DNA from 3 places in the Lysinibacillus sp. TE18511 genome. Region 1 is predicted to be linked to each of the others. Evidence: riboswitches for the same ligand, from Rfam matches in the RefSeq annotation. Region 1 holds a riboswitch; each other region holds the start of a gene.
What was found. A riboswitch is a leader RNA that binds a small molecule or an ion and turns the genes downstream of it on or off. The one in region 1 is predicted to bind S-adenosylmethionine.

Region 1 (10,093 bases):
AAAAAATCACCAAAGCTGTTTAGTAAAGCGTTACTAGCTTCTATTTATATGAATCGGACTAAAAATAAAATGAGCTTACGTAGTGCATATAAAAGAACACTCCTAAGAGAAGTGTGGTTATTAAATAATATTGAACGAACAGAAATAAGAGCGCTACTTTACTTTATTGATTTCTTAATGAAACTACCGAAATCTATGTCTGAGCAGCTTGTAAAAGATGTTAAAGTTGAGATTAGAGGGGAGGAAGAAATTTTGCGTTTATATAAAGAGGATTTACCACCTACACTTGTTGGAGTTTTAGAATTAGAGAGGCAGGAAGGCTTTGAGCAAGGTATCGAGCAAGGTATCGAGCAAGGTATTGAGCAAGGTATTGAGCAAGGCACTAAACAAATAATTATTGGTTTGATTGAAAAAGGCGTTGAAGATGAGTGGATTGCTGAAGTTGCAAAGCTTCCAGTAGCAAAGATAAAGGAAATTCGTATGGAACGTAAATAGATTAATTGTGTAGAACGATAAAAAATTTTGGACACTATTCAATTCAACAAATCCCAATAATGCTTATGTATGTCCATTTATAAAAGCTCCAGGGGAGGAAGAAATTTTGCGTTTATATAAAGAGGATTTACCACCAACACTTGCTGGTGTTTTAGAATTAGAGAGACAGGAAGGCTTTAAGCAAGGTATCGAACAAGGTATCGAACAAGGCATTAAACAAATAATTATTGGTTTGATTGAAAACGGTGCTGAAGATGAGTGGATTGCTGAAGTTGCAAAGCTTCCAGTAGCAAAAGTACAAGAAATTCGTAAGGAGCTTAAATCCTGTTAATGAAAAAACTGTGCGTATAGCCAACATGCATTGTTACACATACTAAGGGATAGAACAAGTGACATAAATGGAGGAGAAATAATGACGCAAAACTTAAACAAACAATTGAATAAACTTGTCGCTACATGCTCGGTACTTTATACAAAATTGCACAATTATCATTGGTATGTAACTGGTAATGCCTTCTTTACATTACATGCAAAATTTGAAGAATTATATAATGAAACAACATTAAATCTAGATGAAATTGCAGAGCGCATTCTTTCGAAAGATGGCAGGCCTGTAGCGACTTTAAAAGAGCATCTTGAACTATCATATGTTGAGGAAGCGACAGGAAATGAGACAACCGAGGAAATGGTAGTTACAACTATTTCAGATTTCCAAAAGCTAATGAAAGCTTTAAATTCAACAATGGAGCTTGCGGCTGAAGAAGGAGACGACCGTACAGAGGATTTACTTAATGCCATGTTTCAGTCCCTTGAAAAGCATACTTGGATGTTAAAAGCATTCCTAGGTGGCTAATAACCAAAAAGTAAATATTAAAAGAGGCAATGGATCACTTTTGAGTAAGTGACCATCGCCTCTTTTTTTCATTTAATAAATACACCAACCCATTGTAACAAGACGTGAATAGGTAGCAAAATGTTTTTTTCTTGAAAAGTAGGGTAAATACCTAGTAAGCCATATAAATTAGGAGGAATTGAACATGATGAATGAACAAAACTCACAAATTGAAGTGGCCCATACTAGAGAAGAAATGCTTCATATTTTAGAAAGTATGCGATTAAAAGCATTTCAAATAGAGGACATTCACATTATTGCAAAGGATCCAAGCAAATTAGAGGATGTAAAATGGGATACTGACGTTAAAACACATGAGGTAGGGAATTGGGTGGATCAATTTAAATCATGGTTTACTGGTGAATCAGCTGTAACAGAAGGATTAAAGAGATTTGATCTTACTGAGGGACAAACAGCATACTATGCTCAACTCGTAGAACTAGGTGCTATTGTATTATTAACTGAGTGTGGGATTTAATTGAGTCTATGATGATATCAACTATTTCGAAAGATAATCATTATCTGCTTAGTCTACGTCAAACTGTACTAGAATCTACTATTGATAATGTAGAAACTCCTGAACATTACGAGGAGCGTATGTATGAATGAGGCAGAACAAATTTGAAGATATCCACACAATACAAAAAACCGAGTGAATGTACATGCATCACTCGGTTTTTTGTATTGTGTGGATTCAATATTAATGAATAGCTTTCTCATGTTCTTGTTTTTTAATAAAGCGTAAAACATGAAGATGCTCTAATTGAGCAACAAGGTTACCAATCAGAATAAAGCTACCACCAATTAATAATTTTATCGTTATTCCTTCGCCGATAAACATCATTGCAAACATCGCTGCAAAAATCGGCTCTAAAGAAAAAATAAGTCCTGTATGTGTAGCAGAAGTATACTGTTGTGCAACAGTTTGCCCTACGAAGCAAAATGCACTACAAATGACACCTAGCCCTATAATGGCAATCCATGCAGTCGTGGTACTTGGAAGTGTTGGTGTTTCAAAAATGAATGTTAAGATAAGTGCATAAAGTCCTGCAAAACCAAGCTGGTAAATGCCATAGGAGATTGATTCAACGTTTTTTGTAAATGAACTATTTAATAATAAGTAAATTGAATAACATAGTGCTGCGATGGCTACTACAATATCCCCTTTTTGAAAGGAAACTGAGCCATGAGTAGTTAAAATTGTAATACCAATCATTGTGCAAATTATCGCAAAACTAACTGATTTTGAAGGTAATTTCTTTTCAATAAAACTGCTGAAAATAGGTACTAGGACAACTGTTAAACTTAAAATAAATCCAGCATTAGATACAGAAGTTGTTTCTAGTCCGATTAAGCTAAGAGCGAACACAATGAATAACAGAAACCCTTGAATAGCTGCATATTTTAATGTTTTTGCATCGACCTTAATTATTCGTTTATAAAAGATAATACCTGCTGCCAAAAATGCGATGATACAACGCAATGCCACCACATTATAAACTGCCATTGTCTCAAGTCCCATTACCATAAAGGTATAAGATAATCCCCAAAACATTGTCACAATAACCATCAATAAATTTGCTTTTCCCTGGATCCCCATTGTGCTCACCTACAATCTGTGTACTAAAACAGTTTTCATTCTAAAAATTACTATATATCTTGTATTGTGATTAGTAAAACGAATGTTTATAATGATTAGTATTAAAAAAATTCATGTATATAGAGGGACAGGCAATGAGTTTAGTGAAATATGAGATTTTGAATAAAGTGGCTGAGGTAGCAAGCTTTACAAAAGCAGCAGATGCTTTAGGTTTAACTCAATCCGCTGTAAGCCATGCCGTTTCGAGTTTAGAAAAGGAGTTCGGCTTTGCGCTCATTCATAGAAGCCGCGCGGGTGTCACGTTAACGAGCGAAGGGGATACAATGTTAAGAGCAATGAGACATGTCCTTGATGCTGAGGAATTACTACAACAGGAAGCTGCACATATACTTGGTGTTACTCGTGGAAAAGTACGAATTGGTGTCATCTCAAGTATTTCCTCAAACTGGATGCCTGAAATTGTTCGTATGATGGACAATCAATTTCCTGGCATACAAGTCGAATTGCGAGAGGGAGACTATTATGAAATTGAACAATGGCTTCTGAGTGGGGAGGTTGATGCTGGATTTTTAAATGGTCAAAAGTCTGGGCAATTTCAATATATCGAACTCCAGCAGGATCCATTGTTGTGTATTGTCTCTGATAAAAGTCTACTTTATGATAAAACAGAAATTGATATAGTGGAATTAGAAGACATGCCATTTATCATGACTTCTTATAAAGGGACAAATGATGTAAAAGTACTTTTAGAGCAATATCACGTAAAGCCAAATATTCGTTTTGAACTATCAGAAGAGGTAGGGATCATTTCGATGATTTCTCACCAGCTTGGCATTAGTATTTTACCGAAATTAGTTACGAATAACTTGCCTACTACGATAAAAGCCATACCTTTAAAACAAGGTGGCTATCGTACAATTGGAATAGCAATGAAACACCAGGCATCACCAGTGACCAAAAAATTTGCGGAAATATTAAGAAACTGGTTGAAAGAACAAAATTTGGAATGATTTTAGCTCATCACTGAAAGTTGTGGCCAGTCGGAACGGAAATCAACCACACGTTATGGTGATGATCCATAAATCTTGAGGTAAATTATAGAGAAGAGCAACACGCCCTATAAAAACAACATTGAAGCTTTACATATCCTTAAGTTAAAATAGTATTTGTATATTTTTTAGAAAAAAGGTGAGTGTATGGGGACATTACGAGGTAAGACCGTACTCATTACAAGTGGGGGAACGCTTGAAAAATGGGATCGTGTGCGAGGGCATACGAATTTATCAAAAGGGTCGATGGGCTGTTATTTAGCTGAGGCGGCACTAGCGGCTGGAGCTAACGTCTTATATTTGCATGGTTATTTCGCACAACTGCCGATAAATAAAGATAAAATGCGTACCATTCGATTTGAAGGTATAGAGGATTTAGGCGAGAAAGTTCGACAGTCTGTTCAGCAAGAACAGGTGGATATCGTTATTATGGCGGCAGCTGGCTCAGATTGGCTCATTGATAAAGTATATGACCAATCCGGAAATTTAATGGAGGAAGCAGGTAAAATGCCATCTGACGAGCCACCTATCATTCACTTTAAAAAGGCGCCTAAAGTATTAGGTCAAATAAAAGAATGGCAACCGAATGTTACTTTAGTGGGCTTTAAACTCGAGGCAACAGATGATGAGGAATTTTTACTGTCCCGCGCACGTCTACGGATGGAATCGGCTAACGCTCAGTTTATGGTAGCAAATAGCTCGCAGTCATTATATGGTGGAGATGAGCCACATTGGATTGTACCGGCTGAAGGCGAACCAATAAAGGTAATGGGCAAGCAAAAAACGGCGTCAGCATTAATGGATTTTTTACAAAATACGTAAAGTGAAAACTGTGTAGAGAAAAAGATCTGCACAGTTTTTCATTTTGTTTTGTGAATATTCACAAAATGGAAGTTGTATGCGTTAGGTTTTCTGAAAATGCATTTCACTCTGTAATAAGTGAATGGTGGGAGTAATACTACTTTTTAATACGGAATAAAATAACTTGTATATAGTAAGCTTCAAGGAAAATAAACGTCTTAACTAAAATATTCGAACTTTAAATAATCCTTTTTACTTAATTACAAAGTATTCGACTAGGAATTGTAATATTTATATTGACAAGAGGTTTTCTGAATTATAGAATTATTTCCAAGAAACATAATACTCTTATCGAGAGAGGTGGAGGGACTTGGCCCAATGAAGCCTCGGCAACCAATAGTGTAGGTGCCAAATCCAACAGGGCGATCTGAGAGATAAGGGGGCTATAAATCAATTTGATGCGTTGGCCTCTTATGTACAAAAAGTATGTAAAAAGAAGGGGTGTATCGGATGACTCAACAGGCAAAGATCGATGACAAAAAGCTAGAGGCAATTGCAAAGGCCATTCAGAATTTAGAATATGGAGAAGTGAACATTACGATTCAAGACGGTGTCATTGTTCAGATTAACAGACTTGAAAAGCAGAGATTTCCACAGAAAAAGTAAATAATAGGATGTCAGTTTGCTAGATATTTGAAGGCCACAAAGAAAGCAGGGATTATTTTCTTTGCTTATTTGTGGCTTTTTTAGAAGTTAGCCAGAGGTGCTTGATTATTGTAGAGGTCCTGCTGTGCGGTATTTCCGTTAAAATTGAACATTCTTCTTTTAAGACATCGACGTTAATAGCGTTTCATAATATGGCTCAATCTTCAGCAATTGTTTATGATACAAAAAACAGGATGGATCACGATGAACCATCCTATTTTCAGATGTAGTCAATTCTAATTGCTTATGAGATAGTATCCTAGCTATAAAAACTTTTAGGGATCTCCCCAATATGTCTACGATGATAGAGTAGGGGCTCTTTTTGTGCATTATCAATGGCTAGGACCTGCCCAATAAATATCGTATGGTCTCCAGCATCGATTTGTTGAATGGTTGTGCATTGTAAAGTGGCTACAGTGTCGTGTAAAATCGGTAGACCGTGAACGGAAGTTGACCACTTTGCCTGAGCAAAACGATCTGGGATTTTACTTGAAAATAGTGTACATAAATGTTCTTGATTGCTCGCTAAAATATTCACAGCGAACTTTTTAGCTGCTGTAAAATATGGATGAAGCTGTGATTTTTTGTCGAGCGACCATAAAATAAGGAGTGGATCTATGGAAACTGACGCAAAGGAATTGACAGTTAAGCCAATAGGTTCATCAGCGTCATTACAAGCTGTGACAACCGTAACGCCTGTTGGATAATTACCCAATGCTAGTTTAAAAGCAGCTACTTTGTCTGTCATTCTAATCACCTCTTGTTATTTTATGGTTCATCACCAAAAGTTGTGGGTGACATTTGTTAAGACGTATGCCTTGTATATAAGTTGATTGGAGTGGAGACTGGGCGACTCCTTGGGGATCAGCGTCACAAATGAGACCCTGGAGCGAGCAACGCGAGTGAAGCGGCTCATCGGACGCCCCCAGGAAGCTCTGCTCTGCGCGAAAGCGAAGCGTCAGCGGCAAAGCGCCCAGTCGGAACGGAAATCAACCACACGTTATGGTGATGAACCTATTTTATGTGAATATAACATCGATTTACCTAAATGAAAAACTTTTTTATTTGATGCTCAGCAAATATTAACTTCCTTGCTGAGCATCTTGAAATAGTTAGCATAAAATATAGCAACTTCTTAACAAATTGAATATTCTTAATTTTATTTTAAACCAACAAAACTAACAGGTAAAGTATATAATAGTGGGAGAAAAAAGGGGGGTAGTCATGACTTTATATTTTGACCATCTAGTTCATCAAGTTCAATCACCAGACAATGTAAAGGTTTTTTTAAACAAACGTAATATCCATACAGTTAACGGCGGTCAACACACAATGTGGGGGACATATAATGCGCTAAGCTACTTTGGATTAAACTATATTGAGCAAATAGCAATTTATGATCGTAATTTATTTGAAAATGCAGCGGAATTGCCTTATTCCCTACACTATACGTTTAAGCGGGCGCAGGAGCATTATGGATTTTCACGAATTGCATTACGTACAAAAAATATTGAAGAAGAAGGACAACGTTTGCGTGCACTTGGTTTTGAGGTGTATGGTCCTGATGCTTGCAGTCGAACAAGACCAGATGGCTCCGTCGTAGAATGGAAGCTATTGCATTTTGGGAAGTCAGAGCAGGCAATTGATTTTCCTTTTTTAATCGAGTGGGCTGCTGATGATGAGGACCGTTTTGCACAATTACAGGCAAGTGGAGCAATCCATCCAAAACAATCGATCACAATGGAATCGGTGCAATTTTATGTAAAGGATGTGCGAGCTACCGTGAAATTATGGCAGGAGGTATTGCAATTACCAGAGCCTGAGCAACATTCACAGTATATGTCCTTGCGCTTTCCGAATATTCGTTTAGATTTTTATGAAAAAGATGCTGCAACTGCGATGGCACTTGGTCATTTAAGTGAGGGACCATTTGGGGTGACACTTAAAGATCCTGAAAAAATAAAAGAAACAATAGTATTTCCAGGAGCTTTTTATTGGATCAATCGTTGAAGTTTTAGCTAGTAGTAGTCAATAGAAAACAAAACATCAAATATTTAAAAAGGAGCCGTTCAGCAATCGAACAGCTCCTTTACGCTTATAATTTCACAACATTTGACGCCTGTGGTCCGCGATTTCCTTCCACTACATCAAATGTTACCTTTTGACCTTCATCAAGTGTACGGAAGCCTTCCTCTTGGATCCCCGTAAAATGTACAAATACATCTTCTCCATCATCACATTCAATAAAGCCATAACCTTTTTCATTATTGAACCACTTTACGATTCCCTGTTGCATAAGCATTCGCCTCCATTGCGCTTGAATGTAAAACTAAATCAATCAAGTCGTGATAGTATTGAGAAAATGTGAAAAAATGCATTTTCACTTAGAACATACATGAATTGAGCAAAGTTGTCAATTGATTGTCGAAATGCTTGTATAACTAATTATGATTTCTTGTACAATAAAGACTATAATGGAATTTAACAACATAGAAAGTAGGTATTCCATATGACAACGAAAAATCAACCTTTAACAGATTTAGAAATTGCTAGTCAAGCGGTTATGAAGCCTATTACCGAAATTGCAAAAGCTGCAGGTATTTCAGAGGATGCACTTGAACAATATGGTCGCTACAAAGCGAAAATTGATCCTTCAAAAATAACAGCACGTGGTGATGATGCGAAGGTTGTCTTAGTAACAGCCATTAGCCCAACTCCAGCAGGTGAAGGGAAATCAACTGTAACTGTTGGACTTGCTGATGCACTTCATCAATGTAATAAAAATGTTGTTGTAGCTTTACGTGAGCCGTCACTTGGTCCTGTAATGGGTGTAAAAGGTGGCGCAACTGGTGGTGGATATGCACAAGTTGTACCAATGGAAGATATTAATTTGCATTTCACTGGAGATCTTCATGCAATTACGACGGCGAATAATGCATTATCAGCCTTTATTGATAATCATATCCACCAAGGAAATGCTTTAAACATTGACCCTCGTCGTATTATTTGGAAGCGTGTAATGGACTTAAATGATCGTGCTCTTCGTAAAGTAGTTGTGGGTCTCGGTGGTCCTGTTCAAGGGATGCCACGCGAGGACGGCTTTGACATTACTGTTGCATCAGAAATAATGGCAGTCTTCTGTTTAGCGACAAGCATTGATGATTTACGTGAACGTATAGCAAACATTGTGTTCGGTTATACATTTGATCGTGAGCCTGTATTCGTACGTGATCTTCAAGTAGAGGGAGCATTAACATTATTATTAAAAGATGCCTTCAAACCAAATTTAGTACAAACACTTGAAGGGACACCTGCTATTATTCATGGCGGCCCATTTGCTAATATCGCACATGGCTGTAACTCGATTATGGCAACACAAACAGCACGTAAGCTTGCGGATATCGTTGTAACAGAAGCGGGCTTCGGTTCCGATTTAGGTGCTGAAAAGTTCATGAATATTAAAGCTCGCAAAGCAGGCTTTAAACCTAGTGCAGTTGTGATCGTCGCAACAATTCGTGCATTAAAAATGCATGGCGGTGTAGCGAAAACAGCACTAGTTGGCGAAAATGTAGATGCACTTTTACAAGGAATTGAAAACCTAGAGAAGCACGTTGAAACAGTTCGTACATTTGGGGTTGAACCAATTATCGCGTTAAATCGCTTTATTACAGATACAGAGGCTGAACTTGAAGCAGTATTAAACTGGTGTCAAGAGAAACATGTACGTATTGCTCGTACAAATGTCTGGGAAGAAGGCGGAAAAGGTGGCCTAGCCCTAGCAGAACAGGTGCTAACTGTACTTGAGGAAGAAAATAATTTCTTACCATTATATGAAGTAACAGAATCCATTGAAGAAAAGGTACGTACGATCGTGCAAAAAGTGTATGGTGGGAAAGATGTTCAATTTACCGACCAAGCGAAAAAGCAAATCGCTCAAATCGAAAAATTCGGCTGGGACTCTATGCCGATTTGTATGGCCAAAACGCAATATTCGTTATCTGACCAACCAAGTTTACTTGGTCGTCCTGAAGGATTTACAATCACAATCCGTGAAGTCATTCCAAAACTAGGTGCTGGCTTCTTAGTTTGCTTAACTGGTGACATTATGACGATGCCAGGTTTACCAAAAGCACCAGCAGCATTGCGTATGGATGTTGATCATGAAGGACATGCGGTAGGATTGTTCTAAATAGAGTTTGAATTTATCATTAATCAATAGAAGATATTGAAAATAAATGTATGAAAGCTGCTCTTTTTATCTGAGAAAGGGCAGCTTTTAGCTTATTTTAGCGGAATTCTCCCACTGTAGCACATTATTTTTAAAAAAATTCACTTTTGTACTAGACATTTATAATTTTATATTATAAAATGAATGTAATAAAATCGTTTACAAAGAAAACAATGAATTCACATATTACAAAGAGTAATCGTGTTTTATTAGATGCTTTTTGTAATATGTGAATTTTTTTTCTTATAAAAATGATATTTATTTAATACAATTAATGGAGGTCATTAAAATGACACAAGGTACAGTAAAATGGTTTAACTCAG
Region 2 (10,093 bases), on a different contig from region 1:
GCAGTTCACTAAATCTAATTTAAGATTTAGTGAACTGCTATTATTTTTCTTATTTACGATAGTCTAGCAATAATACCTTCCTCATCGTCTAGGACGAGTGCGATACCAGTTGAAAATGGATCAAGATGTAGGACATCTTTAATCCATACACGTAATGCGCCAATCATGGCTGCGGTATTAAATATCTCGATTTGCCCATTAACTTCAACTTCTGCACCAAAGCCTGTGTCATCATCGTATGTTAGTTCTACAAACACATCTTCAGGGCGAATGTTTTTATAATAGGCTTGTGATAAGCAAATTGCATTAATAATATCTTGCTCATTAATTACTTGTGCCATTGTGCTTCCTCTTTACGTTTTTTATCTTTAAACATATTAATAACTTTCATAACTAGCATTACGATAATAGCGATAGCTGCAACGTTAACTAGTAAGCCTAAAATGTTACCAAGCATACCCATTCCGCTGAAAAGACCTCCGAATAATAAGCCCGCTAAGCCACCAAGCATTAAACCTTTCATAAGGCCACCTGAGAAGAAGCCACCTTTCTTAGCTGTTGAATCCGTTTTGTTCGTGTTTTTATTTGTTGTTACATTATTTTGATCTTTAGAATGATCCTGAGATTTTTGGATATTTGAGCTGTTGTTATTATTGTTTGAATATCCTTTTTTACCTGACTTATAGGATTTAGCTTCTGCAGTTGGTGTATCAGAAATGAACAATGTTGCACCAACAGTCGAAAACATAAGTGTAGCTGCAAAAAGAGCGGCAAGAATTTTTTTCATTACTTATATTCCTCCAATATAATATTTAGATTCGTCATAAACTAGTTCTTAATAGTAATCTTACATGAACAATCACGAAAAATAAAATAATCGCTTTCATTAAATTAGGTATATCAATAAATTTGAACAAGAAGTGTCAATAGGGAATAAGTGTAAAAATGGTATAAAAAGAAAGGAGTGAGGCGGTGAATACAACAATAGTATTAGCAATTGCAATTTTTTTATTGTTATATATTACGGAAAAAAGACGATTCTTCAATGCAGTAGTGCTAGGTTTTTTAGGTTTGTATATTTTGAGCACAATAATTAGTCATTATCCTTTATTGCTACCAAATGAACAGGGGATTATGTCAAAAATGGAGATCGTCATTATACTTGGCAGTTTCCCGAGTATGATGTTTATATTATCGATTGCTACATTTTTTAATAGTAAAGTTTTACTTGAAAAAGAAGGACGTAAAGTTCGTAATTTATTGTTAGCTGTTTTTGGCTTAGTTTTTTTTATCATGATGATTTGGTATGTATTTGTTATTTTTACGAATATCGAACATGAGATTTGGCATATTCTTTTCTTCTATGCGTTTTTGATTTTTGGTTATACAATGTTTTTATATACAAGTGTGATGGCTTATGCGACTATATACCTTTTTACACCCATTTTCTATGAGCCTAACTATATTATTGCGCTAGGATCAGGGCTAATTGGTGATAAAGTACCGCCACTTTTAGCTAGTCGTTTAGACGAGGCGGTAAAGCAATATAAAAAATATGGTGAACGACCTTACATTATTGTCTCAGGTGGTCAGGGAAGTGATGAAAAAGTATCAGAAGCATATGCGATGAAAGAATATGTAGTTGACGTACATCAAATACCAACTCAAAAAATATTAATGGAAGATCAATCGACAAATACTGAACAGAATTTGGCATTCTCTAAAGAAATTATGGATAAACATGCCCAAGGAAAAAAATATCGATCTTTATTTGTGACGAATAATTTTCATGTTTTTCGAGCAAGTATTTATGCCAAAAAGGCTAGGCTAGATGCACAAGGTGTTGGTTCAAAGACAGCCCTTTACTATTTACCAAATGCCTTTACTCGTGAATTTATCGGTTTATTAGAAATGTATAAATGGATTCATGTTACTATCTTTTTATTCATCACATTCTTTATTGGATTAATATTGAGATCATATGTGTAACCAATTTAGAACTATCTTCCATATAATATTGGTAAGGCAGTTTTTATATTCATTCAGCAGATTTTTTTCTACGCGAAAGCGAAGTGTTAACGGAGGGTCAGCTAAAATGTTTTCTGTAGCGACAGCTACAAATGTTTTCTGTAGCGAAAGTAAAGCGACAGCTACAAGTAGGCCAAGGTGAAATTGATACTGTGCAAGGGGGGAAACTAATGTATGGACAATTTTTAGCAAAACAAAATAACGAGCGAATTGAATCCCTGCAAAAGCTCACGCAAACACAAGATACGTGGTTTGCACAAAAGATTAATTTGATAACGGTTGAAGAAGTGAAATTAACAGTCTTGCACAAAATATTGTATCAAGTTGTGCGAGGACTTTTGAAAAAAAATCAACAAAGACATTTACAAATTATACATCCAGAGCAGACACAGTCAGTACAGGAGAATGTGTTAACGCTTTTAGCTGAATATGATGATTTACTGCGTGAAGCCATACCACTCCCTATTTATATATTCATTTGGCAAATTTCTTCGTTGGAGAAGTTAGCGAATCGCGTTGAAGTTGTTGATGATGTACTTGATGTATTGGAATGGTATTTTATTCACCAAGATGATCAGGTAATGGCGTTTGATGAAGAAGATTTGGATCATGAGATAATTATTGACTTATACAAAGATGCCATTGAGGAACAGGATGCAGATGCTCAATTTCAGCTTGGAGAATATTATAGTGCAATTGACGATACACATTTCCAGCCTGAAAAATCGATAAAGTGGTTTGAGTTAGCGGCAGCACAGGGCAATGCTGACGCACAATATGCACTTGGTAATTTTTATTTTGAAGGTATAGGTGTGCAAGAAAACTATAATCAGGCTTTTATATTGTATGAGGCTGCGGCAAAACAAGGGCATCCAGACGCAGCAAATAACTTAGCCGATATGTACTTTAACGGTGAAGGTGTACAAGAAAATATGGTACTTGCGAAAAAATGGTTCGACTTCGCCGCAAAAAAAGGCGCTGCAGAGGCAATGTTTACGCTCGGAATTATTTACGAGCAGGGACTAGGCGTTGACATTGATGATGAGCAAGCATTTATCTACTATAAAAAATCTGCTGAAACAGGCTATATTGAAGCACAATATAGGCTGGGAGGAATCTATTTAGAGGGGCGTTTAGGCCAACCTAGAGATGCGAACAATGGGCTATATTGGTATGAAAGAGCTGCGGAGCGATATCATGTGGACGCTTTTTACGATTTAGGATTTATTTGGAGCAAAGGATTAACAGGTATTCGCAATATAGAAAAGGGAATACATTGGTTTAAACAGGCTGCTCTTCAAGGCGATTCTCAAGCTAAATTACAACTAGGGCATATTTATAATAAAGGGGACGGAATAGCTAGAAATATTCAAGAGGCGATCAAGTGGTATGGACTTGCGGCAGATGCAGGTAATGAGGAGGCAGCTATTTTACTTCAAGAATTAAAAGGAATATAAATTTTTTGTTAAAAATTCACGGGTATTTCGATTCAATTATTCCGTTTCGGCACTTGGTTCGAAGGTCTTTGTTTGCGGTTTTATCATAGGTATATATCGTTAGTTTTTACTTATTGTATAAATACTAATATAATGACGAGATAATTTCGACAAACAAAAACAAGAAGAAATAAGCATGAATAACAAAAGATGATATAAAATGGCTACCAAATAGTATATTGGTAGCTTTTTTACGTTTCTGAGTAATTAGTTTGATGATAAGGACTTTTTATGCAATTTATGTTAAAAAAATGAGCATAAGAAATTGACAGTTATTTATAAAATGTATAAGGTATATTGAGTGATTTTGAAACAGCGGTTAATAATTTTGGCTCATTTGGTGTTATTTCGTTATATTAATCTGTTGTATATGATCGAAAATAAGAGCGTGTTTTCTAATATTTTTGTAAATTCCTCAGCCTTGCAAAAGTTCACGTTATGAAAGAAGGAAAATGTGTGATTTTTCAAAAACAGAGAAAGACAACGGCGCTAGATTTGCAACAATACATTGTAAAAATGGATGTACCAAATCGCCAGTCAATGGTAAAGCAAATTGAAATGCTAAATTTAACAAAGCAGGATTTACAATATTTAAAAGCCTTTCAACCATTTGTTATGGATAATATTGATGGAATTGTTGACAGGTTTTACTCAATGATTGTAACTGAACGTGACTTAGTAGATATTATTAATAGACATAGTTCTGTAGAAAAATTGAAGGTTACACTACGTCGGCATATTATCGAAATGTTTAATGGGATCATTGATGAAGAGTTTTATCTTAGACGAATTAAAATTGCAAAGGTACATGTACATATAGGTCTAAGAACACAATGGTATATTTGTGCTTTTCAAGATTTGACGGTATCATTTATTGATTTAGTTGAGCAGTATATAACTCATCCAAAGGACCAGTTCAGTACAATTCGAGCTATTTCGAAGATTTCTAATTTTGAGCAACAATTGGTTCTAGAAGCATTTGAGAACACTGTTGAGCAGCATAAGGAAACGATGGAACGAAAAAAAGAAGTGGTGGAGAAGAAAATAGTAGAATCTTCAGAAGGTCTTGCCACAATATCTCAGGAAACAAATAACTCATTTCAGCGCTTAAGTAAACAATCAGATGAAATTAAACGACTAGCCAAAAAATCACTTCAAGTGTCGGCGATGGCTGAGAATCAGGCATTAGAAGGTCGGGAACAATTAAAAAGTCAATCACAAAATATGAATAATATTATTCATTCTCTTAATGATATAACGGAAAATACTGAACAGTTGACTGAGATGTCAAAGGAAATGGAATCGATCATGAGTGTTGTCACGAATATTGCGAACCAAACAAATTTGTTAGCTTTAAACGCAGCTATTGAAGCGGCTCGTGCTGGAGAAGCAGGTAAAGGCTTTAGTGTTGTTGCGGATGAGGTTCGAAAATTATCGATTCAAACAAAAGAATCTGTTACTTCTGTAGCGATGTTATTACACAAAACGAATGATCGGATTGATAAACTTGTTCATTCCCTTAGTAATATACAAGAAGAGGTCGAATCTGGGGAAGAAAATATGGTACAAACAGAAGGACAATTTACCAAAATATTAGATTCTATGACTGAAGCTAAAGAACAAAATGATTGTATGGAAAAAGATGTTCTAGCTATAGCAGAAATTCTCAATGAATTAGGTATTGCCTTTGAAGAGGTAACGAGTTCTGCTGAAAAATTAGCGAACGTTGCCCAAAATCTAAACTAATTAATATAAAAAACACTACACACTCTAGGATATAAAAAACACTATATCAACTATTAATATATAGAATCCAATGAGTCTAGGGTACGTTAGATGGGTGTTTTCATAAAGTTTGAAGAAATGACGCACGCAAAAGTATTTTTGATGATCTCTACATAATATATAGTAATGAAAAAAATGGAGCTATCCCAAATGCTGGGTAGCTCCATTTTTGCTAAATTTGTAAAGTGTTTTGCGTAATTTTTAGGTAAAAAAGTTTATACTGAATAAAGAACTAAAAATAGGGGCGGTTTAACATGAAAACAGTTGTTGTATTAGGTGGCGGAATTACAGGATTGTGTACAATGCATTATTTGCAACGTCAGATTCGAGAGAAAAACCTAGATGTAAAGCTTGTGCTCGTTGAAAAAAATACATATCTAGGTGGCAAGCTGCACTCAGAGTATGAACAAGGCTTTATCCTGGAAACAGGAGCAGATTCCATTGTTGCACGTCATAAAGGTGTTTTAGAGTTAGTAGAGGAACTTGATTTTAAACAGAATCTTGTTTATAACGAAACTGGTATTTCGTATATTTATACAAATAATGAGTTACATGCTATCCCAACAGACTCGACGTTCGGTATTCCAATGAGCTTACCATCTCTTGAGGAAAGTACGCTTGTATCGGAAGAAGGGAAAAAAGTAGCATTAAAGGATTTAACAATGCCAAATGAAGGGTTTACAAAGGAAAGCTCTATTGGGGAATTTTTAACGTATTATTTAGGTGAGGAGCTTGTTCAAAACCAAATAGCACCAGTACTTGCAGGTGTATATTCGGGAGATTTAAATCAACTTTCAATTGCTTCCACTTTACCGTATTTAATCGATTATAAAAATGATTACGGTAGTATTATTAAAGGTTTCGATGCAAACAGAGAGCAATTTGTGAAAGCTGCTAATAAAAAATTTATTTCATTTAAAAATGGTTTATCGTCACTAATTGAACGACTTGAAGAAACTTTAACAGATGTAGAAATTGTGAAAGGAATTGCTACGACTAGTGTTAAAAAGCAGGAGAATCAATATATCGTTACTTTAGCAAACGATAGAATGATTGAAGCAGATCATGTTGTTTTGGCACTTCCTAACGACTCGGTACAAAACTTATTGCAAGATGAATCATTGAACCGCTATTTTGGACAATTCAATACTGCATCAGCCATTACGATTTACTTAGGATTTGACGTACCCGATCATAGATTACCAGCAGATGGAACAGGCTATATTGTGTCACATAATTCCGATGTTATATGTAATGCAGCAACGTGGACAAGTCGCAAGTGGAAGCACACCTCTGCAGAAGGGAAATTACTTGTACGACTTTTTTATAAGAGCATTAACCCTGCGTATGAGAGATTGCGTATGATGACAGATGAAGAATTAGCAGTTGTTGCCTTAGAGGATGTAAGAAAAAGCTTGGGGATTGAGGAAAAACCAACTGTTGTCGATGTGACAAAATGGATTGATCAAATGCCGAAGTATGACTTGGCACATCGTGAGGCGTTGCAAGGTCTAGTGCAAGAGCTTGAGAACAACTATCCCAATTTATTAATAGCAGGATGCTCTTATTTTGGAGTAGGCATAGGTGCTTGTATTCAAAACGGGAAAAAAATTGGTGAAGAACTTGCTGAAAAACTATTGTAATTGTTTCATAAAAATCAAAATATAATATTTTTTTCGTATAAAATATCTTTTGTTCAGTGAAATAGTCTTGACTCTATCGTTCGTAAACGATATGATTCTTTTAATTATTTAAAAAATTCATACTACATTCTTATCAAGAGAAGCTGAGGGACTGGCCCTATGAAGCTTCAGCAACCAACTTTTTGTCAGGTGCTAAATCCAGAAGACCAATGTGTCGAAGATGAGAAGGAAAAACAATTACGAAACGTAAAAGCCTTCTTTTTTTGAGAAGGCTTTTTTATTTTATAGATAAGGGAAGAGAGGCTAGTTTTATGGGATTGCTTGAAAAGTTAAAAACGAATGTTCTTACGGCAGATGGTGCAATTGGTACGCTTTTATATGGCTATGGCTTGGAGTACTGCCATGAGGAAATGAATGTTCAGAGACCAGAATTAATTGAAAAGATTCATAGAGAGTATATAGCAGCTGGAGCCGACATTATTCAAACAAACACTTATGGAGCTAATGCCATAAAATTAGTTCGCTATGGATTAGAATCACGTGTGCAGCAGTTTAATGAAGCTGCTATTACGATTGCCAAACGAGCGGCGGCAGATGGTGGACAATTTGTCTTGGGTACTATTGGAGGAATCCGTGGTATTCGAAAGAGTGATGCAACGTTGGAGGAAATTCTAGCAACGGTTGAAGAGCAAACAACTGTTTTACTTGCGGGAAATCCAGATGGTCTTTTGCTTGAAACCTATTATGATTTTGAAGAGCTGACAGCAACTTTAACAATGCTACGGGCTAAAACAAAATTACCGATTATTGCGCAAGTTTCTATGCACGAACCAGGCATTTTGCAAAATGGAATGAGTTTAAACGCCGCTTTACATAAACTTGAAGCGCTAGGTGCTGATATCGTAGGTGTTAACTGTCGCTTAGGCCCACACCATACTATTCAAGCATTTGAAGGTGTAGAGCTTCCTGAAAAGGCATTTATGTCAGCGTATCCGAATGCATCTCTTCTTGATTTGGAGGATGGCCGTGTCGTTTATGAATCTGAGGCAGATTATTTTGGGCGAGCAGCTGTAGCACTTCGTGATCAGGGAGTGCGTTTAATAGGTGGTTGCTGTGGTACGACACCCAAACATATTGCCGCAGTGAAAAAGTATTTAGAGGCGCTATCTCCAGTTGAGGAAAAGCACGCAAAGCCAGAAAAAATCGCAGTTTTACGTGAGGCAGAGCCGCCAAGTTATGAGCCATTACATGTAAAAGTAAAACGAGAACGCTCAGTTATCGTGGAGTTAGATACTCCTAGACATTTAGAAATTGAAGGCTTTATTGAAGGTGCCGAAAAATTGTATAAAGCTGGCGCAGATGTAGTCATGATGGCTGATAATTCACTGGCATCGCCAAGGATTAGTAATATTGCGATGGGTGCCTTATTAAAAGAAGTACATGGGGTACGCCCATTGACACATATAACATGCCGAGATCGTAATTTAATTGGTCTTCAATCACATTTAATGGGATTAAATGCACTTGGGATTCATGATATTTTAGCGGTTACTGGAGATCCGACAAAGGTAGGTGATTTCCCAGGGGCGACTAGCGTTTATGACGTATCTTCAATGGAACTAATCCAATTAATAAAACAGTTAAATGAAGGTGTATCGTTCTCAGGGAAACCACTTCGTAAAAAGGCAAATTTCTCTGTAGCGGCAGCGTTTAATCCTAATGTACGTGTACTGGATCGTGCTGTGTCTCGATTAGAAAAGAAAATTGAACATGGGGCAGATTATTTTATTTCACAGCCTGTTTATACAAAGGAAAAAATCGTGGAAATTTACGAGGCGATAAAGCATTTAGAAACACCAATATATATAGGTATTATGCCAGTAACGAGCTATAAAAGTGCGGAGTTTTTACATCATGAAGTACCAGGCATCAAACTATCAGATGATGCGTTAACGCGTATGAAGGCTTGTGGTGATGATAAGGAACGCGCAACACTAGAAGGGATTGCAATTGCCAAGGAATTAGTAGAAGTAGCAGCGGAATATTTCAATGGTATTTATCTTATCACACCGTTTCTGCGCTATGATATGACACTTGAATTGATGAAATATATTGAGCAATTGGATGAACAGAAAAAAGGGGTAAGTATAAATGGCTAAGCACTTGATTGAAGAACAACTTGAGAAACGAATATTAATTCTTGATGGCGCAATGGGTACAATGCTACAAAATGAAAATTTATTAGCGGAGGATTTTGGCGGCGAAGAATACGATGGCTGTAATGAAAATCTTGTGCTAACTAGACCAGATGTGCTTGAAAAAGTTCATAGAAAATATTTAGAGGCTGGAGCAGATATTATTTGTACAAATACATTTGGTGGAACACCACTTGTACTAAACGAATATGATCTTGGCGAGAAGGCAGAAGAAATCAATAAACGTGCTGTGGAAATTGCGCGCAAAGTAGTAGATGAATTTTCAACATCCGATTGGCCACGTTTTGTAGCGGGGGCTATGGGGCCAACTACAAAAACCTTGTCGGTAACAGGTGGTATTTCATTTGATGAGTTAGAGGAAAACTTTTACGTTCAGGCCAAGGCATTAATCGAAGCTGGGGCGGACGTTCTATTGCTAGAAACAAGTCAGGATATGTTGAATGTTAAGGCGGGGACTCTAGGCGTATCTCGCGCTTTTGAAGCAACTGGAAAAGAGCTCCCTGTGATGATATCGGGAACAATTGAACCGATGGGCACGACACTTGCCGGTCAAACAATCGATGCTTTCTACATTTCCATTGAGCATATTAAGCCGTTATCAGTCGGCTTAAACTGTGCGACGGGACCAGAGTTTATGACTGACCACATTCGCTCATTAGCAGAGCTTTCAACTGGCTATATTAGTTGTTATCCGAATGCGGGCTTACCTGATGAGGAAGGTTGCTACCATGAGTCGCCTGAATCGTTATCTCAGAAATTAAAAGGTTTTGCAGAAAAGGGTTGGCTGAATATTGTCGGAGGTTGCTGTGGTACAACGCCAGCACATATTGCAGCAATTCGAGAGGTGCTAAGGGACGAAAAGCCTCGCCAATTACCAGTTGCAACGCATGGTCATGTAGTATCAGGTATCGAGCCATTAGTGTAC
Region 3 (10,093 bases), on a different contig from region 1:
TAACTTAAAACGCTATAAGAAAAAACATGGCGTAATTAAATCAAATACAGGTGCTAGCTTAATAGATTTAGGTCACGGAATTGCTTTACTTGAATTCCACTCTCAATCAAATGCAATAGGCTTAGACATTATTCAAATGATTAACTTTGCGATCGATGAAGTAGAAGCTAACTATAAAGGCTTAGTCATCGGTAACCAAGGGAAAAACTTCTGTGTTGGTGCGAATCTAGGAATGATTTTAGTAGAAGCGCAGGATGATAATATTTTTGAGCTAGACTTCGTTATTAAAGCATTCCAAGATGCCATGCAAAAGATTAAATACTCTCGCAAGCCAGTTGTGGCAGCACCTTTTGGCATGACACTTGGCGGCGGCTCGGAGGTCTGCTTACCAGCTGCACATATTCAAGCAACAATGGAAACGTATATGGGCTTAGTAGAAGTCGGTGTAGGGTTAATTCCTGGCGGTGGCGGGAATAAGGCACTTTACCAAAAATTCCTTAAAGGCTTACCAAATGGCGTTGAGGTAGACTATCAAACTATTGCTAATAAAGTATTTGAAACAATTGCGATGGCAAAAGTCTCGACATCAGGTGAAGAAGCGCGTGATAATAATTTCTTGAATTTTGCTGATGGGATTTCTGTTAACCCAGATCACCAACTATATGATGCAAAACAAGCTGCACTAGCGCTTTATGAGGCAGGCTATCAAGCACCTGTACCTACGAAAGTTCCTGTAGTCGGTGCATCAGGCTACGGTACGCTACTAATCGGTGCGCAAGGAATGTTTGAATCAGGCTATATTAGTGAACACGATTTAAAAATCGCTAAAAAATTAGCGTATGTCATTGCTGGTGGTAAAGTTCCATATGGCACATTAGTAGATGAACAATACCTATTAAACCTTGAGCGTGAGGCGTTCCTAAGCTTAGTTGCAGATCCGTTATCTCAACAAAGAATGCAACACATGCTTTTAAAGGGAAAACCACTGCGTAACTAACGTTAAGACTGAATTAACCATACTTGCACATGAAACAAAGGGGGATTAATACGATGCGTGAAGCCGTTATTGTAGCAGGAGCACGAACTCCGATTGGAAAAGCGAAGAAGGGTTCTTTAGCAACAGTTAGACCAGATGATTTTGGAGCAGTTGTTGTCAAAGAAACATTGAAAAGAGCGGGCTATGAAGGTCCGATTGACGATTTAATTTTAGGATGTGCAATGCCTGAAGCTGAGCAGGGCATGAACGTAGCACGTAATATAGGAGCGCTTGCAGGGTTACCAGATACAACACCAGCACTGACAATTAATAGATTCTGTTCATCAGGTTTACAAGCAATTGCTTTTGCAGCAGAGCGTGTAATGCTAGGACATTCTAAGGCGATTCTTGCGGGTGGCGTCGAGTCTATGAGTATGGTGCCAATGGTCGGTAATACACCTCGCTTAAATCCGACTTTAGCAGAAACTGCTCCGCAATATTATATGGGGATGGGGCATACGGCTGAGGAAGTGGCACGTCAGTACAATGTTAGCCGAGAAGATCAGGATGCATTTGCTGTTCGTTCACATGAGCTTGCAGAAAAAGCGATTAAAGAAGGTAAATTCAATGATGAAATTGTACCTATCGAAGTGGAACAACATTATGTAGATGATAACAACAAACCACAAGTGAAAAAATTCACTTTTAGCATGGATGAAGGTGTACGTCCAGGAACATCTGTAGAAGGTTTAGCGAAGCTTCGTCCAGCCTTCCATGTACAGGGAAGTGTTACAGCTGGTAATGCCTCTCAAACTTCTGATGGTGCAGCAGCAGTACTTGTGATGGATCGTGAGGAAGCTGAAAAGCAAGGGCTTACACCAATGGCTAAGTTTTTAGGCTTTGCAGTTGGTGGCGTACCTCCTGAGGTGATGGGTATTGGTCCAATCGTGGCAGTACCAAAAGCACTTGAAATTGCAGGTTTATCAATAGATGATATTGACTTATGGGAAATTAACGAAGCATTCGCGTCACAGTCCTTACAGGTCGTACGTCAATTAGGCATTGACCAAAATAAAGTAAATGTCAATGGTGGAGCAATTGCCGTTGGTCACCCACTCGGTGCAACGGGAGCCATTTTAACATTAAAGCTTATTCATGAATTGAAGCGCCAAGGTAAAAAATATGGTGTCGTGACAATGTGTATTGGCGGCGGTATGGGTGCAGCAGGAGTATTTGAAATTCTTTAACTTCTTTATTTTCGCTAGATAAGCTTGGAGTGCGGCGTTTCTGGTTGCCTCCGGACAAGGTGCTTCAAGCTTTTCTATATATCGGGAAAAAAAGCCATTAACAATAGATGCATAGGGAGGAATTTAGAATGACAGAAAAAACAACGGATTTCATTAAAGGCGGCGGATTTATTATTGAAGATGTGGAATTAAATCGTGTATTTACACCAGAAGATTTCACAGATGAGCATAAGATGATTGCTAAAACAACAGAAGAGTATGTTGCAAATGAAGTGTTACCAGTCGTTGAAAAATTAGAAAACCATGAATTTGAGCATTCAGTTCGTCTACTAAAAAGCGCAGGTGAGCTCGGCTTACTAAGTGCAGATGTACCTGAAGAATATGAGGGTCTAGGCTTAGACAAAGTTTCTTCTGCATTAATCGCAGAAAAAATGTCTGTTGCTGGTGGCTTCTCTATTACACACGGTGCACATGTAGGTATTGGTTCTTTACCAATCGTACTTTTTGGAAATGAAGATCAAAAGAAAAAGTATTTACCGAAGCTTGCGTCAGGTGAATTAATTGCTGCCTACGCATTAACAGAGCCAGGTTCAGGTTCTGATGCATTAGGTGCAAAAACGACTGCGAAGTTAAATGATGCAGGTACACATTATATTTTGAATGGTGAAAAGCAATGGATTACAAATGCAGGCTTTGCAGATGTATTTGTTGTTTATGCAAAAATTGATGGCGACAAATTCTCAGCATTTATCGTAGAACGTACTTTCAATGGTGTATCGGTTGGACCAGAAGAGAAGAAAATGGGTATTAAATCTTCATCAACTCGTACATTAGTACTTGAAGATGCGGAAGTACCTGCAGAAAACTTATTAGGTGAAGTGGGTCGCGGTCATGTTATTGCCTTTAATATTTTAAATATCGGTCGTTATAAACTGGGGGTAGGAACGATTGGTGGCTCGAAGCGTGCTTTAGAGCTAGCGATTCAATATACAAACCAACGTCAACAATTTAAAACAAAGTTGTCTGATTTCAATCTAACAAAAGAAAAATTATCGACAATGGCTTCACAATTGTATGCGTCTGAGTCATTAAATTATCGTACTGTAGGTTTATTTGAGGATCGTTTAAGCCAGCTAAGCCCAGATGAGCAAAAGCAAGGGAAAGTTATTGCTAGTGCAATTGCTGAGTATGCTATTGAATGTTCTATTGCGAAAGTATTTGGTTCTGAGACTTTAGATTACATTGCAGATGAAGCGGTTCAATTACACGGTGGTTACGGCTTTATGGCTGAATACGAAGTAGAGCGTATTTATCGCGATTCACGTATTAACCGTATTTTTGAAGGTACTAATGAAATTAACCGCATGATTGTACCAGGTACATTTATGAAAAAGGCATTAAAAGGTGAATTGCCATTGCTACAAGTTGCTCAAAACTTACAACAGGAGCTTCTTATGCTAATGCCTGAGGATGTTGGCACAGAGCCGCTAGCACAAGAAAAGTATCTTGTGAAAAATGCGAAGAAAATTGCTGTATTAGCATCAGGTTTAGCAGCACAACGCTACGGCGCAAAGCTTGATCAAGAGCAAGAAGTATTGGTGAATATTGCAAATATCACAAACCAACTGTTCGCTATGGAATCAGCTGTATTACGTACAGAAAAAGCGATTGCTCGTGACGGAGTTGAAAAAGCACATCAAAAATTACTTTACACTCAAATCTTCTGCCAAGAAGCATTTGCAGAAATTGAAAAAGAAGCAAAAGATACGATTCTTGCTTCAGCAGACGGCGACGCTGCACGCATGACATTGTCTGCACTACGTAAGTTAACGCGCAACAATCCGTACAACTTAATCGCGAAGAAACGCGAAGCTTCTGTTAAATTAATTGAAGCTGAAAAATATGTAGTTTAATATTGCAGACTAACCTAGCTATCCGCATAGATGAGATAGCTAGGTTTTTTGTTGAAAATAAAAATAAGGCTCTTCGGCAAAACGAGGGATGGATTTCCGTTCCAGCTAGGCGCGCGATTCTATTTTATCAGCGGTTCTTGGTATTTTATCAGCGATTTTCATGTTGTTATCAGCGATTCTTGGTATTTTATCAGCGGTTTTCATGTTGTTATCAGCGATTCTTGGTATTTTATCAGCGGTTTTCATGTTATTATCAGCGGTTCTAGATATTTTATCAGCGATCGACATTTTGGAGCAACGAGACATTTCCTTCGCCCAAATTGTTGCTGCCGCTGCGCTTTCGCACAGACAAAACCAAATTGTTGCTGCCGCTGCGCTTTCGCACAGACAAAACCAAATTGTTGCTGCCGCTCCGCTTTCGCACAGACAAAACCAAATTGTTGCTGCCGCTGCGCTTTCGCACAGACAAAACCAAGTTGTTGCTGCCGCTGCGCTTTCGCACAGCCAGCCGGAACGGAAATCACCCCCACGCTTTGTCATAATGAGTTTCATTTTGGTTCATAACTGTTATGATGGTATACTACAGAAAATGAGGGAGACGCTGAAAATGTAGTGTCCTAAAAATGATTGTAGAGGAGCCTTTAAATGACGATTCAATTTATTCATTATCCAAAATGTACTACTTGTAAAAAAGCTCAAAAATGGTTAAAGGACAATGAGATTTCATTCGAAGAGGTACATATTGTCGAGCAACCGCCTACAAAGGACGAATTAACAAATTTATGGCAAGAAAGTGGACTGCCGTTAAAGAAATTTTTCAATACTTCTGGTATGAAGTATCGTGAGCTTGGCTTAAAGGATAAGCTTGCTGACATGACTGAAGAGGAGCAGCTTGAACTGCTTGCTTCAGATGGTATGCTGATTAAACGTCCAATCGTAACAGATGGGAAAAAAGTAACTTTAGGGTTTAAAGAATCAGATTTTGAGCAAGCTTGGAAATAACCCTATTTATCCTTGTTTTTATAGGAGAAGTATGGCAAACTGAAAGTGAATATACTACATATTTTATGGAGGGGTTTATTGCATGAGCACACCAAAAGACTTACGTTACTCTGAAGAGCATGAATGGGTAAAATTAGAAGATGGTAAAGTACGTATCGGTATTTCTCACTTCGCACAATCTGAACTTGGAGATATCGTTTTCGTTGAGCTTCCACAAGTTGGCGACGAAATTAAAACAGATGATCCATTCGGTAGTGTAGAATCTGTAAAAACAGTTTCTGAATTATACGCACCAATCTCAGGTACAGTAGTTGAAGTAAATGCAGATTTAGAAGATAGCCCAGAATTCGTGAATGAATCACCATATGAAAAAGCATGGATGATCGTTGTAGAGCTTGCTGATGCATCAGAAGTTGAAAAGCTTATGACAGCTGAGCAATACGAAGAAATGATTGCTGAATAAGACAAGCCCTAAAAAACGTCGGAAATCACCGGCGTTTTTTATTATCTTCATTCATTTCCCACTATAGTTGGGGAGGCGAAAGCCGTTGTAGGCCCTTATCAATGGGTGTCTTATATGATCACCGACAGAGCGTAATGGATATAATGAGCTATAAGGTATATGTCTAATGGGGGTGGCGTGATGTTCGAGGGAAAATGCTTAATTGTCGAAGGTCGTTCGGATAAACTTCAAATTAAACCTATTTTAAGTGAAGATGTTATAATACTTTGTACGAATGGTACAATTGGTGTGCATCAATTAGAAGAGTTACTCGATCCATATGAGGGCTGTGAGCTTTATACATTTTTTGATGCAGATACATCGGGTGATAAGCTACGGGCATTAATGGACAGACATTATCCAGAGGCTGAGCATTTACGTACGATGCCGACATATAAGGAAGTTGAGACAACTCCGAGAAAGGTGTTAGCGATGATATTGCTGCGTGCACACTTCTCAATCCATAATGAATATATTTTGTAAGGTTGCGTGAAAAGATGGAAGAATGGTCAAAAGAGCAGTGGGATACGGCTGTACAGTCCGGTGAAAAGGCTGCCTTTTATTTATATACGCCTATGTGTGGAACGTGTGCAGTTGCATCGAAAATGATGACGATTGTCGAGCAATTGCTGCCACAGCTACAGGTTGGTAAAGCGAATATTAATTTTATAGAGCACATAGCTTTTGATAATAAAATCGAAAGTGTACCATGTTTACTCGTGTGTGATGGCGGAAAAGTAACAGAAAAGGTATATGCCTTTCAATCCGTACCATTTTTATACGAATTGCTAAAAAAATCAATTGACTGAACTTTGATAGCGTGATAAAGTACGAATATACTAAAAAAAATAAATATATCGAACTCTTATAAAGAGTGGCGGAGGGAAGTGCCCTATGAAGCCCGGCAACCATCACAAAGTGAAAAGGTGCCAAATCACTCAAAGATTGATCTTTGAAAGATGAGAGAACGGTTTAGCGTATAATTACGTGACCCCTTCTACTTGTCTATAAGTGAAGGGGTCTTTTTAACTACTTCCAACACACGACTGAGTGACCAACATCACGTTGGCTCAATGCCTTCGGCGGATGTCATGGAATCGGAAATGAGTTCAATATAGGATGTTAGCCTAAAATCATCGCATCCATGCGATAACGGCTAACTGACCTGCATCGGTAAAAACGCCACGTCCTGTGGCATTACCGAAATGACCGACATCGTGTCGTCCCTCGTGCAGGCCTAAGCACAAACCGATTCCGGACGCTATTATGTCGGGGCATAATTGATATGAGAAAAGGAGAATTCGCTATGATTCAACTTCAGAATATTACAAAAAAATACAAAACCGTGAATGGCGAATTAACTGCAGTCAAAGACGTCAATCTTTCTATCAATAAAGGTGAAATTTTTGGCATTATCGGCTATAGTGGCGCTGGTAAAAGTACGATGATTCGCTTATTAAACGGTTTAGAAAAGCCTACAACTGGTACGGTGACGGTTAACAATCAAGAATTTTCATCTATAAAGGGGCAAAAGCTCAGAGATGCTAGACAAAAGGTAAGTATGATTTTCCAGCATTTTAATTTACTTTGGTCAAGAACTGTTGAGGAAAATATCGCTTTCCCACTAGAAATCGCAGGTGTTCCAAAGGCACAACGTGAAGCACGAGTGAACGAATTGATCACACTTGTTGGCTTGGGGGGGCGTGCTAAGGCGTATCCATCACAGCTATCAGGGGGACAAAAGCAACGTGTAGGTATTGCGCGCGCGCTTGCTAATAACCCAGAGGTATTATTATGCGATGAGGCAACGTCTGCACTCGATCCGGAGACAACAGATGCTATTCTTGATCTACTTGTCGATATTAATGAACGCTTAGGTCTAACGATCGTATTAATTACACATGAAATGCACGTTATTCGCAAAATTTGTCATCGTGTAGCGGTTATGGAAGCCGGAGAAATTGTAGAGCGTGGTGAGGTATTACAAGTATTCCAAGCACCGCAAGCTACCATTACGAAAAAATTCGTTTCTCAAATTACAGATACGAAAGAAACACAGGAAACTGTGGCTCAAATTAAAGCAAATTACCCTACTGGACAACTTGTAAAGCTGATCTTTGTAGGAGAAAAAACAGAGCAACCTGTCATTTCACATCTTGTGAAACAGTTTGATGTGGAAGTCAGCATTGTACATGGTAATATTTCGCAAACGAAAAATGGTGCGTACGGTACACTTATAGTGCAAATAAACGGCTCAAAGGATAATGTTGCGGATGCACTTAACTACTTAAATACAGTCGAAGTACAAACGGAGGTGATTGCAAATGCTAACTAGTCTCTTTCCGAATGTCGACTGGGAAAAAATGTGGGAAGCTACGTATCAAACACTGTACATGACAACGATCTCTACAGTTATCACATTTATACTTGGCTTAGCAATTGGGATCGTACTATTTTTAACAAGTCCAACTCAACTATGGGCAAACAAAATTGTGAATTTTTTGACAAATTCGATTGTTAACATTTTTCGCTCTATTCCATTTATTGTGCTAATCATTTTATTAATTCCATTTACGAAATTTTTACTTGGCACAATTCGCGGAGCGAACGCAGCTTTACCAGCATTAATTATTGGTGCTGCACCATTCTATGCACGAATGGTATTAATTGCATTACGTGAAATTGATAAGGGTGTTATTGAAGCAGCTCGTTCAATGGGGGCTAAAACGTCAACGATTATTTGGAAAGTACTAATTCCAGAATCGTTACCAGCACTTATTTCAGGTATTACAGTTACTGCCGTAGCACTTGTTGGTTATACTGCGATGGCAGGTATTATCGGTGCAGGCGGTTTGGGGAATTCAGCTTTCTTAGACGGTTTCCAACGTAATCATGGAGATGTGACATTAATGGCGACTATTTTAATCTTAGTAGTTGTATTTATCATTCAATGGATTGGCGATATGATTACAGCGAAAACCGATAAACGCTAAGAATTACAGGGTTATTTTGGTTTTATACCACTAACATATTTAAACAAGATTAAAGGAGTGTAATAAAATGAAGAAATTATTAGCAGGATTATTCTTATCAGTACTGGTACTAGCTTTAGCTGCTTGTGGTGCTGGTAAAAAAGAAGATACAAACGGAACAGACGGTAAAGAAAATGTAACATTAAAAGTAGGTGCTTCAAATGTACCTCACGCAGTTATTCTAGAACAAGCAAAACCAATTTTAGCTAAACAAGGTATCGATCTTGAAATTGCAACATATCAAGACTATGTATTACCAAACCAAGATTTAGAAGCTAAAGAAATTGATGCAAACTACTTCCAACATATTCCTTATTTAGAGAAGGAAATTAAAGATAAAGGTTATGATTTTGTAAACGCTGGTGGTATTCATATCGAGCCAATCGGTATCTACTCTAAAAAGTATAAATCTCTTGATGATCTACCAGAAGGTGCAACAATTTTACTTTCTAACTCCGTTACAGACCACGGGCGCATGCTTTCATTATTAGAAGCTAAGGGCTTAATTAAACTAAAGGATGGAGTAGATAAAACATCTGCTGAGCTTAAAGATATCGAAGAAAACCCTAAAAAGTTCAAATTCGACGCAAATACAGGTCCTGAAATGCTTGTACAAATGTATGAAAATGATGAAGGTGATGCAGTTCTTATCAATTCTAACTACGCAATCGACAACGGTCTAAATCCAATGGAAGATTCTATTTCTCTTGAAGATAAAGAGTCTCCATATGTCAACATTATTACTGTACGCGCTGGTGATGAAACAAAACCAGAAATTAAAAAATTAGTAGAAGTATTAACGTCTAAAGAAATCCAAGACTTCATCGTTAAAAAGTGGAAAGGCTCGGTTGTTCCAGTTAAATAATTTATCCTCATTCAGTGGATGTAATAGTACAAACTTAGGTTTGTACTATTTTTTTTGTAAAAATAGAGAGGGATTGACCAGTCTTCTAAGAAGAAAATCCTGCTTTATAAGGAATAATAGTAAAAAGAGAGATATCCTTCTTTTTGTTTATTTCTATTTACATAAATTTTCGATATGGTATAACTAGTTTGAATGAATGGGGCTGGCTGAAATTATTAATAGTCGAAAGTTAAAGTTGGTGATCATATGCATAATGTTTATGTCGCTAAATAGTACAACTATAAAGGCAGATAGTATTACAGAAGATGAACGTTCTACATGGATATGGAATCCGTGGATACTTGTAGATAACGAAACCAGTACATTGCAATTTTTAGAAAGTAAACGAATAAACAAAGTTTATTTACAAATTGATTATGAAATGTCGAGAAGCGTTTATCGAAGCTTTATTGAAAAGGCTACCGCAAAAAACATCCAAATATACGCACTTGCTGGGGAAGCCTATTGGATTACAGAGAATGGCATTGAGTATCAAAATCAACTTATGAATTGGCTA

Region 2: linked by a shared signal. The riboswitch ahead of ACVWXS_RS18510 (bifunctional homocysteine S-methyltransferase/methylenetetrahydrofolate reductase) and the one ahead of ACVWXS_RS19930 (YezD family protein) in region 1 are both predicted to bind S-adenosylmethionine.
Region 3: linked by a shared signal. The riboswitch ahead of ACVWXS_RS05910 (methionine ABC transporter ATP-binding protein) and the one ahead of ACVWXS_RS19930 (YezD family protein) in region 1 are both predicted to bind S-adenosylmethionine.

What each region holds. Positions count from the first base shown of each region.
Region 1 is NZ_JBSSFD010000035.1:32,974-43,066, reverse strand. It holds gene ACVWXS_RS19965 (hypothetical protein) at 1-495, shown strand, start outside; gene ACVWXS_RS19960 (hypothetical protein) at 602-826, shown strand; gene ACVWXS_RS19955 (Dps family protein) at 908-1,348, shown strand; gene ACVWXS_RS19950 (general stress protein) at 1,533-1,865, shown strand; gene ACVWXS_RS19945 (DMT family transporter) at 2,088-2,987, opposite strand; gene ACVWXS_RS19940 (LysR family transcriptional regulator) at 3,122-3,997, shown strand; gene ACVWXS_RS19935 (phosphopantothenoylcysteine decarboxylase domain-containing protein) at 4,184-4,858, shown strand; SAM riboswitch class I at 5,183-5,278, shown strand; gene ACVWXS_RS19930 (YezD family protein) at 5,348-5,503, shown strand; gene ACVWXS_RS19925 (flavin reductase family protein) at 5,802-6,290, opposite strand; gene ACVWXS_RS19920 (hypothetical protein) at 6,376-6,594, shown strand; gene ACVWXS_RS19915 (VOC family protein) at 6,767-7,552, shown strand; gene ACVWXS_RS19910 (cold-shock protein) at 7,638-7,838, opposite strand; gene ACVWXS_RS19905 (formate--tetrahydrofolate ligase) at 8,052-9,731, shown strand; gene ACVWXS_RS19900 (cold-shock protein) at 10,060-10,093, shown strand, end outside.
Region 2 is NZ_JBSSFD010000030.1:15,681-25,773, reverse strand. It holds gene ACVWXS_RS18540 (DUF2653 family protein) at 54-341, opposite strand; gene ACVWXS_RS18535 (hypothetical protein) at 329-787, opposite strand; gene ACVWXS_RS18530 (YdcF family protein) at 973-1,989, shown strand; gene ACVWXS_RS18525 (SEL1-like repeat protein) at 2,121-3,485, shown strand; gene ACVWXS_RS18520 (protoglobin domain-containing protein) at 3,981-5,270, shown strand; gene ACVWXS_RS18515 (protoporphyrinogen oxidase) at 5,564-6,952, shown strand; SAM riboswitch class I at 7,080-7,179, shown strand; gene ACVWXS_RS18510 (bifunctional homocysteine S-methyltransferase/methylenetetrahydrofolate reductase) at 7,264-9,111, shown strand; gene metH (methionine synthase) at 9,104-10,093, shown strand, end outside.
Region 3 is NZ_JBSSFD010000005.1:139,236-149,328, reverse strand. It holds gene ACVWXS_RS05950 (3-hydroxyacyl-CoA dehydrogenase NAD-binding domain-containing protein) at 1-997, shown strand, start outside; gene ACVWXS_RS05945 (acetyl-CoA C-acetyltransferase) at 1,051-2,223, shown strand; gene ACVWXS_RS05940 (acyl-CoA dehydrogenase family protein) at 2,352-4,136, shown strand; gene ACVWXS_RS05935 (hypothetical protein) at 4,242-4,676, opposite strand; gene ACVWXS_RS05930 (arsenate reductase family protein) at 4,782-5,138, shown strand; gene gcvH (glycine cleavage system protein GcvH) at 5,221-5,601, shown strand; gene ACVWXS_RS05920 (toprim domain-containing protein) at 5,782-6,123, shown strand; gene ACVWXS_RS05915 (thioredoxin family protein) at 6,138-6,449, shown strand; SAM riboswitch class I at 6,503-6,606, shown strand; gene ACVWXS_RS05910 (methionine ABC transporter ATP-binding protein) at 6,947-7,975, shown strand; gene ACVWXS_RS05905 (methionine ABC transporter permease) at 7,965-8,633, shown strand; gene ACVWXS_RS05900 (MetQ/NlpA family ABC transporter substrate-binding protein) at 8,701-9,537, shown strand; gene ACVWXS_RS05895 (amidase) at 9,791-10,093, shown strand, end outside.